DNA from 2 places in the Agrobacterium sp. 16-172Ci genome. Region 1 is predicted to be linked to the other one. Evidence: predicted binding sites of a transcription regulator. Region 1 holds the regulator's gene; the other holds the start of a gene.

Region 1 (5,164 bases):
GCATCGACGCGAAGACGGGCTGGCTGGAATGGGCCGACATGCGGCTCTATGGCCTTCGCACCGCCATTGCCGAGCGCATCCGCAACACCATCGGCGGCGATGCCGGCGCCTTTGCCGCCTCCATCGTCACCGATGAGAGACAGGCCATATCCGCCGAAACAATGGAAGCGTTGCGGCTCTCAGGCCTTGCCCATATCGTCGCCATATCCGGGCTCAACATGGCGCTGGCGTCGGGCATATTCTTCGTAGGACTGAGGCTTGCCTTCAGCCTTTTTCCGGCATTTGCGCAGCGCTGGCCCGTGAAGAAGATTTCGGCTTTCGCCGCGCTCTTGATGACGCTCGCCTATTACCTGATTTCAGGTTTCGCCGTCTCCGCCGAACGCGCCTGGCTGATGATGTCGGTGATGCTGATCGCTGTGCTGTTCGATCAACCCTCGCTCAGCCTCAGGAATGTCGCGCTTTCCGCTTTGGTCATTCTCGCTTTTTCGCCCTCGGAAATCATGGGTCCGAGCTTTCAGATGTCTTTTGCCGCGACCATCGCGCTCGTCGCCTCCTATGCCGCCTGGAGCCGCTGGCGTATCGATCGCGAGCGTCTGTTCATCGGACGCAAACCGGCATGGATGACGGTGGCGCAAACGGCGGGCGCCATTATCGGCGGTGTCATCACGACGTCGCTGATCGGTGGTCTTTCGACGGCGATCTATTCGGTCGAGCATTTTCAGCGTGTCACCACCTATGGACTTTTCGCCAATCTGGCCGCCATGTCGCTGATCGTCATGCCTTTCGGCCTTGTCGCCATGCTGCTGATGCCTTTCGGGCTGGACGCACCATTTCTGAAGGTCATGGGATACGGCATGGCCCTCGTCATCGAGGTTGCGCAGGAGGTGGCGTCCTGGGGCGGAAGCGCTGCGACGGGCCGGCCGCACGGGTGGTTTCTGGGGCTCGCCTCGGCTGGTTTTCTGCTGCTGACTTTGCTGCGCAGCCGGCTTGCGCTTCTGGGCATGCCGCTTCTATTCCTCGCCTTCGGCCTGTCATCCGCCACGGCCTATCGCGATCCGCCCGATTTGCTTGTTCACGAGGATGGCGAGCTGGTGGCATTGCTGGAAGACGGCAAAGCCTACACGACGAAGGCTCAGCCGCAGGGTTTCGTTTATGGCCAGTGGCAAAGGGCGCTGCTTTTGCCGGAACAGCCTGTGCCGCCGGTCTTTCTAAAGAGCGAGGCTACGGCAAAAACCGTGGCTTTGGCCCCGAGGGCGAAGCTTGATCCGCAAGAGATGAGTGCAGTTGCACGGCAGATGACAGCGGCCTTGAGAGACGCCGAGCCCGGTGTTTTCACCTGCAGCAAAGGCACATGGTGTGTTGCGCGCGCGGGAAGCGGCGAATGGATCATCGTTCTGGAAGATGGCCGCTTTGCCGGAAAGGCTTGCGATATCGCCGATATCATTATCGTCTCCCGCAGAACGTCCTTCTCCCAATGCCGCTCGGGTGCACTTCTGCTGAACCGGGATATCCTGCGACGGATCGGTTCGCTGGAAATGGACTTCGCCGGCAACGAGCAGGCAGCGGTCGTCGGCAGGCTGCGCGCCGCAATCGCCGGCATGGACAGGCCCTGGAGCGAACATCGCTATTACGACTGGAAAAGCGGCCGTTTCGATCACGACGTGCCTGATGCCATCATGCGGTTGCTGGCGGCATCGCAATAAAGTGCCGCCAGCATGGACCGTCAGGGCTTGATGCGCAGATCCGCGGTCAATTCGCCGATCCCGCTAATTTCCTCTTCATGCGCCGCATCGCGCCAGACTTCCTTCAGTCCGGCCTCGTACCATTCGCGCATCGCGGGAAGGGCGAGCAGCCGGTCGCAATAGGCTTTCGCCGCGGGCGAAAGTTCCGCGCCATAAGTCTGGAAACGAAATGCCACCGGGCAGAAGAAGGCATCGACCGCCGTGAATTTCTGGCCGGCAAGAAAAGGCCCGCCGAATTTCGCGAGGCCTTCGCTCCACAGCGTATCGATGCGCTTTATATCGGCCGCAAGCCCGGTATCGCCACCCTTCGGCTTTACCCGAATGCCGACCGACATCGGGTAGAGATTGCGCAGCGAGGAAAAGCCCGCATGCATTTCGCTCGCCGCCGAACGTGACCAGGCCCGTGCCTGCTTGTCGGTCGCCCAGACGCCCTGGTGTCTTTCCGCCAGATATTCGGCGATCGACAGCGATTCCCAAACCGTCACGCCCTCATCGACAAGGCAGGGCACCTTGCCGGTCGGCGAGAAGGTGGAGAAGGAAACGCCTTCTCCGAACGGAACGAGTTTTTCATCGAAGGCGATGCCGAGCGTGCGCATCAACACCCAGGGCCGTAGCGACCATGAGGAGTAATTCTTGTTGGCGATATAAAGATCGTACATGACATGTTTCCCCGATATGACGCGCATTTCTATACCGGCGGATGGCCTTTGGAATATTGCAAATAATCCATGGCTCCCATAAGCCGCGTTGATGAATGGGAAGGTGAGGGAAGGGAGAAGGAGGCATATCCACGTCACCGCCCGGAGATGAGGGCGAAACACACCCTCTCTTTACTTGCGCAGGGCCGAATTGTTCCAGGGAACAAGCCAAGATGCCTCAAAGGGAGCGTCCTCTTCTCGATGACGCCCCTGGCGAAAAAAGGCGGGCTGCCAATTAATGATAACGGCGGATCAGCCCCACGAGCTTGCCCTGGATTTTCACCCGGTCCGGTCCGAAGATGCGGGTCTCATAGGCGGGGTTGGCGGCTTCCAGAGCGATGGACGCTCCCTTGCGGCGGAAACGCTTGAGGGTCGCTTCTTCATCATCCACCAGTGCCACGACGATGTCGCCCGGATTGGCCGTGTTGCCGTTGCGGATGATGACGGTATCGCCATCAAAAATGCCGGCTTCGATCATCGAGTCGCCCTTGACCTCAAGAGCGTAATGTTCGCCCGAGCCGAGCATGTCGACCGGCACGGCCACATCATGGGTGTTGTTCTGGATGGCGGAAATCGGCACACCGGCGGCGATGCGGCCCATGACCGGCACGGTGGCGGCGCCGGCGAAATCATTAGTGGGCGCCTTGGGGGCAGGGGCCGGCTCCGGCGTCTTCGGTTTGCCGAGGCTGCCTTCGATGACGCTCGGCGAGAAGCCGCGCTGCGGCCTTGCACCCGGCGCATAGGCCTCCGGTAGCTTGATGACTTCCAGCGCCCGCGCCCTGTTAGGTAGCCGGCGAATAAAGCCGCGCTCCTCGAGTGCCGTGATCAGCCGGTGGATGCCGGATTTGGATGCAAGATCGAGTGCGTCCTTCATTTCATCGAAGGAGGGCGGCACGCCGGACTCTTTCATTCTTTCATGAATGAAGAGAAGCAATTCCTGCTGTTTGCGCGTGAGCATGAGGAAAACACCCTTGAGAATCGTCGTTGAAGTCGCGAAACAAATACAGAACGAACACTATATGTTCCATATGTGTTCCGCAATCCCCTAAAACTTCGTGAAGGGTGCATCGCAGATCGTGATTTGATCGTCGAAACTATCAACAAAGCAGATCTAACGATGTGTGCCGCATCTTGAATACCAGAAACCACCGATCGGAGAGACCCGGCCGGTGGTTTCTGGCTGCCGTTTGCTACGGCTCTTATATCAGTAGATCGTGAGCGCAGGAATGAAGCTGACCGCGATGAGGAGCAGCATCGCCATGGTGAAGAACGGCCACAATTCCTTCGTCGTCGCGCCGAGCGGCGCTCTGGCTATGGAGGACGAGATGAAGAGTGTGGTGCCGATCGGTGGCGTATAGAGCCCGATACCGAGATTGATGACCATCATCATGCCGAGCTGCACCCGGTCGAGCCCGATCATATCGGCGAGCGGCACGAAGATCGGTCCGAGCAGCAGGATCGACGGCGGCAGATCGAGCGGCATGCCGATGATCAGCATCAGGATGTTCATCATGAGAATGATCAGGATCGGGTTGGAGATATTCTCGGCCACCCAGGTGGCGAAATGCTGGGGCGCCTGATCGAAGGTCAGCACCCAGCCCACCGCCGCACTGCCCATGATGACCAGCATGACGACGCCGGTTGCGGAACCAGCTTCGACGAAATTGTCGCAGAAACGCTTCCACGTCAGATCGCGATAAAAGAAGATGCTGAGCACGAGCGAATAGACGACGGAAAGAACGGCCACTTCGGTTGGCGTTGCAAAGCCGAAGCGGAGGCCGAGGATGATCAGGATCGGCAGGAGGATCGCCGGCAGGCTGCGGAATGCAAGTAGCGCCAGATCGCGCTTGCGGATGCTTTCGTCACGCACCGCATAACCGCGCCGCACGGCAATGGCCCAGCAGACGAAGATGAAACCGGCGGCCATGAGCAGGCCCGGCAGAATGCCGGCGATGAACAGATTGGCGATGCTGACGCCGCTGACCAATGAATAGAGGATCATCGGGATCGACGGCGGAATGAGCACGTCGATGACCGCTGAGGTGGCATTGTTGGCCGCACAGAGGGGAGCGGGGTAGCCTTGGCGCTTTTGCCATGGAATGAGCACCGAACCGAGTGCGCTCGCATTGGCGACCGCGGAGCCGGACACGCCGCCGAACACGACCGACGAAATGACGGTGGTGGAAAGCGGGCCGCCGCGCCAGCGCTGCATGGCCTTGGAGGCGAGTTCCAGAAGCTGGGTTCCGAGTTTGCCGCCGAGCATCAGCGTGCCCGCGAGCATGAAGAACGGCAGCGCCAGCATCGGGAAAGACTGCGTCTGGTCGTACACCTGCTGCGCCACGATCAAAAGCGGCACATAACCGTTCCACAGCACGGCGACGCCGGCAGAGATGATCAGCGCATAACCGACCGGAACCGCAATCATCATTAGAATACAAAATGCAATGATCATCACGATGGTCATAGCGGCATCTCCTCGGTTGCACCGTGCGGGCGGGCATGCCAGCCGCTGGAGAGAATGCGCAGGCTCGCGGTTGCGGTCGTGACCGAGACCAGTGCCGCGCCGAAGGCGATGGAATAATATCCGATGCTATTGGGCAATTGCAGCACAGGGCTGATTTCCGCGCCAGCGATCTCGGCGACGACAAGCGCCTGCTGCGCGAGAATGACGAAACTTGCGACCGTCACGAGATTGGCGAACAGCAGAACGCCCACCTTGCCGCG
Region 2 (5,164 bases), on a different contig from region 1:
ATCGGCGTGAAGGCGCCGGTATAGGTGGCCGGGTTGGAACGCGGCGTGCGGCCAATCGGCGACTGGTCGATATCGATCACCTTGTCGATGAATTCGAAACCGTCGATGCGGTCGTGTTCAGCCGGGATTTCGCGCGCACCCATCACCCGACGCGCCGCCGATTTGTAGAGCGTCTCGATCAGGAAGGTGGATTTGCCGCCGCCCGATACGCCGGTTACGGCAGTAAAAACGCCAAGCGGCACAGCCGCGGTGACATTCTTCAAATTGTTGCCGCGTGCGCCAAAAACCTTGATTTCGCGACCCTTCTTGGGCTTGCGGCGCTCCGCCGGCACGGCGACGCCGAGTTCGCCGGAGAGATATTTGCCGGTCAGCGATTTCGGATTGGCCATCACCTCCTGCGGTGAGCCTTCAGCGATCACCTGACCGCCATGAATGCCGGCGGCTGGGCCGATATCGACCACATAATCCGCCGTCAGAATGGCGTCCTCGTCATGTTCGACCACGATGACGGTATTGCCGATATCGCGCAGATGTTTCAGCGTATCCAGCAGGCGGGCATTGTCGCGCTGGTGCAGGCCGATCGACGGTTCGTCGAGAACATAGAGAACGCCGGTGAGGCCCGAACCGATCTGCGAGGCCAGCCGGATGCGCTGGCTTTCACCGCCGGAAAGCGTGCCGGAATTGCGCGACAGGCTGAGATAATCCAGCCCGACATCGTTGAGGAAGCGCAGGCGTTCGCGGATTTCCTTGAGGATGCGGACTGCGATCTCGTTCTGCTTGGCGTTGAGGCTTTCCGGCAGTACCTCGAACCAGTCGCGCGCGGTGCGGATCGACATTTCGGTGACTTCACCGATATGCAGCTTGTTGATCTTCACGGCGAGCGCTTCCGGCTTCAGGCGATAACCGGCGCAGGCCGGGCAGGGGGCCGCCGACATGTAGCGTTCGATTTCCTCGCGCGCCCAGGCGCTGTCGGTCTCTTTCCAGCGACGCTCAAGATTGGGCACGATGCCTTCGAAATTCTTCACTGTCTTGTAGGAGCGGGCGCCGTCCTGATAGTTGAATTCGATCTTGTCATCGGTGCCCTGCAGGATGGCGTGCTGCGCCTCTTTCGAAAGATCCGACCACTTGCTCGACAGCTTGAAACCGAAAGCCTTGCCGAGCGCTTCCAGCGTCTGATTGTAATAGGGCGAGGAGGATTTGGCCCAGGGAGCTATGGCACCGTCACGCAGGGTACGGGCGGGCTCCGGCACAATCAGGTTTTCATCCACCTTCTGCTGCGAGCCGAGGCCATCGCAGCTTGGGCAGGCGCCGAAGGGATTGTTGAAGGAGAACAGCCGCGGCTCGATTTCCGGAATGGTGAAACCGGAAACGGGGCAGGCGAATTTTTCCGAAAACAGCACCCGCTCATGGGTCTCGTTGAGCGACTTGTTGGCCGAACCGCCAGCGGCGGTTTCTTCCGGCGGCAGAGGCTTGTCGGCAAATTCGGCGATTGCCAAGCCATCGGCAAGCTTGAGGCAGGTCTCGAGACTGTCGGCCAGGCGTGCGGCCATATCCGGGCGCACGACGGCGCGGTCAACGACAACGTCGATATCGTGTTTGTATTTCTTGTCGAGGGCGGGCACGTCGGCGATTTCGTAGAACTGGCCATCCACCTTGACGCGCTGGAAGCCCTTCTTCATCAGGTCGGCGAGTTCCTTTTTATATTCGCCTTTGCGGCCGCGCACCATCGGCGCGAGAATATAAAGACGTGTGCCTTCCTCGAAAGCGAGGATGCGGTCGACCATCTGGCTCACCGTCTGGCTTTCGATCGGCAGGCCCGTGGCCGGCGAATAGGGGACGCCGACACGCGCGAACAGCAGGCGCATATAGTCGTAGATTTCGGTGACCGTGCCGACCGTGGAACGCGGATTGCGCGATGTGGTCTTCTGCTCGATGGAGATTGCCGGCGAGAGGCCGTCGATCTGGTCGACATCCGGTTTCTGCATCATTTCCAGGAACTGGCGCGCATAGGCCGACAGGCTCTCGACATAACGGCGCTGGCCTTCGGCATAGATCGTATCGAAGGCAAGCGAGGACTTGCCCGAACCGGAAAGGCCGGTCATGACGATCAGCTTGTTGCGCGGCAGGTCCAGATCGATGCCCTTGAGGTTGTGCTCGCGGGCGCCACGGATGGAAATCGTCTTCAGTTCACTCATGACAAGGCTCGGACAAAAATAACAGGCTTGATGGCAGCGCGTCCTTATGTAGTGACGCAGCCGGATGTGTCGAGGTCTATTCCCACTCGGTCGCAGCTTTTCGGAATGCTTGACTCGAAATCTGCGATTTAATAGAACAAAAAAGGAACGAATTGCAAGCGCGAATGTCTGCTCCCGCAGCTTAAGATTATTCTTTGTGGATAGTTCCATGCTTGCGGTGCCCTTTGCGGGCGGCGGCAGCTATTGTGTGTCGAATTTTTTGAAATGCAATTGCCGGTCATGATGGCCGGCGGACAGGATGACGAGATGGCTGGTAGCGTAAACAAGGTAATTCTGATCGGGAACGTGGGCGCCGATCCCGAAATCCGCCGGACGCAGGACGGCCGCCCCATCGCCAATCTGCGCATTGCCACCTCGGAGACCTGGCGGGACCGCAACAGCGGCGAGCGCCGCGAGAAGACCGAATGGCACACCGTCGTCGTCTTCAACGAAGGCCTGTGCAAGGTCGTCGAGCAATATGTCAAGAAGGGCGCCAAGCTCTATATTGAAGGCCAGCTGCAGACGCGCAAATGGCAGGACCAGACCGGCAACGACCGTTATTCCACTGAAATCGTGCTGCAGGGCTTCAACTCCACGCTGACGATGCTCGATGGTCGCGGTGAGGGCGGTGGCCGCAGCGGCGGCGATTTCGGCGGCGGCAACGATTATGGCAGTGGCGGCGGCTCCAGCTATGGCGGCGGTTACGACCAGCAGTCCTCGTCGCGCGGCGGCTCTTCCCGTGGCGGCGGCCAGCCTTCCGGCGGCTTCTCCAACGACATGGATGACGATATTCCGTTCTGAGCGGCTGGCGAATTCGGGAAAGCGTAACGGGAGACAGGTATGAGTGATGCGCCCGCACCGAAACAGCCGGCAACCTGGCGCATCGTTCTTGCCTTCTTCCTCGATTTCTGGACGGCGTTTTTCGCCGCCGGATTTCTCGTGGCGGCGGTTGCAGGCGGGCGCACGCCACAGGGTTTTGCCTTGAACGGTGTGCCTGCCTTTATCGCCTTTGTGCTTATCATCGCATATTTTGTCGTGCTCGGCCGGTTCTTCGGCGGCACGCTATGGCAGCGTCTTCTGAAGGCGAGGCGCTAACATCCGGCTTTGCCGGTTCCAGGGGCGTCGCGGCAGACTATGCCGCCACCTTGTCCGCCAGCATCGCCACCATGACATCGGATTGCGACACGATTCCCACCATCTTGCTTCTGGCGTCGATGACCGGCAGGTAGTGCAGTCCTTCTTCGGCAAAGCGGATGATGGCCTCCTCGATTGCCGTTTCAGGCCGTACGGTTCTGACCGGCGATGTCATGATGTCCTTGACGGTATCGTTGGGGGCGCTTGCGCCGGAGAGGATGAGGCGCAGCCGCTGCAGGAAACCAATGGAGGGGCGGCCGTTTCTCCAGCTCGCCTTTTCCAGAAAATCCGTCTGGGTGACGATGCCGACGATCTCCGCTTTATCGTTGGTGACCGGCAATGCCTTGAAATGGTGGCTGTGCATCAGCGCGTGGGCATGACGCAGACTGTCATCAGGCGCAACACCGACGACATCGCGCGACATGACGCTGGCGCAATCGAGATGCAGCGCACGGCGACGCCAGGAGCGCAGTTCGGTCTTGCGTAAAATGGTTTCGAGCTCGTCACGGTCGATATCCAGTACCTGGTCATATTCCTTCAGTACCTCGTCGAGGTCGTTGGAGGAAAAGCCGATTTTCTGGATGGGGGTCGGATCGGTGGTGCCATGGGAGGCCTTGCCGAGCTTCAGGCCGTGTGGGTAGGCGCGGCCGGTGGCATTGTTATAGGCGAGGGCCAAGGCAAGAAGGATCAGCGAATTTCCGGCGACCGGCCACAACAGAAAGCCATAACCGAGGCTGTGCACGGCAGGGCCGCCGAGAACAGCGGTCAGCGCCACCGCTCCGCTTGGCGGGTGCAGGCAGCGCAAAGCCATCATCGCGGCGATGGCAAGACTGATGGCAAGCGCGCTGGCAAGGAATAGATCCGGAACCAGCAGCGCCACTGTCACGCCCACGAAGGCCGAAACGAGGTTGCCGCATAGGATCGACCAGGGCTGCGCCAGCGGGCTGGAGGGCACGGCAAACAGAAGCACGGCCGAAGCGCCCATCGGCGCGATCATGGCGGGCAGGGTGGGATCGAAACTGAGAGCGAGACTTCCCAGAAGGCCGGTCAGCAGAATGCCGACAAAGGCGCCGGTTGCGGAGCGCAGCCTTTCCCTGTTGCTGACGGGTGCGGCATCCGGGATGAGGCGACGCAGCGTGGAACGCATGGAGATAACTTTCGAATCCGAAAAAACATGCGTCTTTTAGCCGAAGCGGCGGCCGGATTTAAAGGGAGGATTTTCCGGCGTTTTGGCGATTGGCGAGAATTTATTGCGCAGGCACCGCCAAGGTGCGGCTTTTCAAAAAGCGAAGGCCGATTTTATGCCGTCGACCACGAACTGCACGGAAAGGGCGGCAAGCAGCACGCCGAGCAGACGGGTGAGGATCGCGCGGCCGGTATTGCCGAGAAAACGGTCCATCCGCTCCGAGACGATCAGGGCCGCATAAACGAGAGCCATGGCGAAAGCGAGGATCAGGATGAGCACCAGCATCTCGACGGTGGTTTTCATCGAGCCGGCAAGTAGCACGGTTGCGGAGATGGCGCCCGGCCCGGCGATCAGGGGCAGCGCCAGCGGAAAGACCGCCAGATTGTGAAGGTGGTCCTTGGTGATGGCGATCTCGGAGGTCTTTTCCTTACGCTCCTGGCGTTTTTCGAAAATCATCTCGAAGGAAATCCAGAACAGCAACAGGCCGCCGGCGATGCGGAAAGCGCCGAGCGAGATGCCAAGAAGATTGAGGATGGCAAGGCCGAAGAGCGCGAAGACGGCGAGAATGCCGAAGGCGATGATGGAGCCGCGCAGCGCCACCTGGCTGCGC

Evidence for each region. The regulator LexA, encoded in region 1, represses DNA repair genes until DNA is damaged. The targets are predictions, from matches to a motif close to TGTTCNNNNTGTGTTCNG.
Region 2: a site for LexA is predicted at 2,328-2,345, ahead of uvrA (excinuclease ABC subunit UvrA). Genes of this name have one in related genera too.

The regions. Positions count from the first base shown of each region.
Region 1 covers NZ_JBNWBW010000003.1:11,948-17,111, reverse strand. The annotation lists gene ACQZ40_RS04805 (ComEC/Rec2 family competence protein) at 1-1,703, shown strand, start outside; gene ACQZ40_RS04800 (glutathione S-transferase family protein) at 1,724-2,401, opposite strand; gene lexA (transcriptional repressor LexA) at 2,676-3,398, opposite strand; gene ACQZ40_RS04790 (TRAP transporter large permease subunit) at 3,645-4,904, opposite strand; gene ACQZ40_RS04785 (TRAP transporter small permease) at 4,901-5,164, opposite strand, start outside.
Region 2 covers NZ_JBNWBW010000007.1:88,718-93,881, forward strand. The annotation lists gene uvrA (excinuclease ABC subunit UvrA) at 1-2,195, opposite strand, end outside; gene ACQZ40_RS09640 (single-stranded DNA-binding protein) at 2,460-3,035, shown strand; gene ACQZ40_RS09645 (hypothetical protein) at 3,075-3,329, shown strand; gene ACQZ40_RS09650 (HPP family protein) at 3,367-4,515, opposite strand; gene ACQZ40_RS09655 (MarC family protein) at 4,648-5,164, opposite strand, start outside.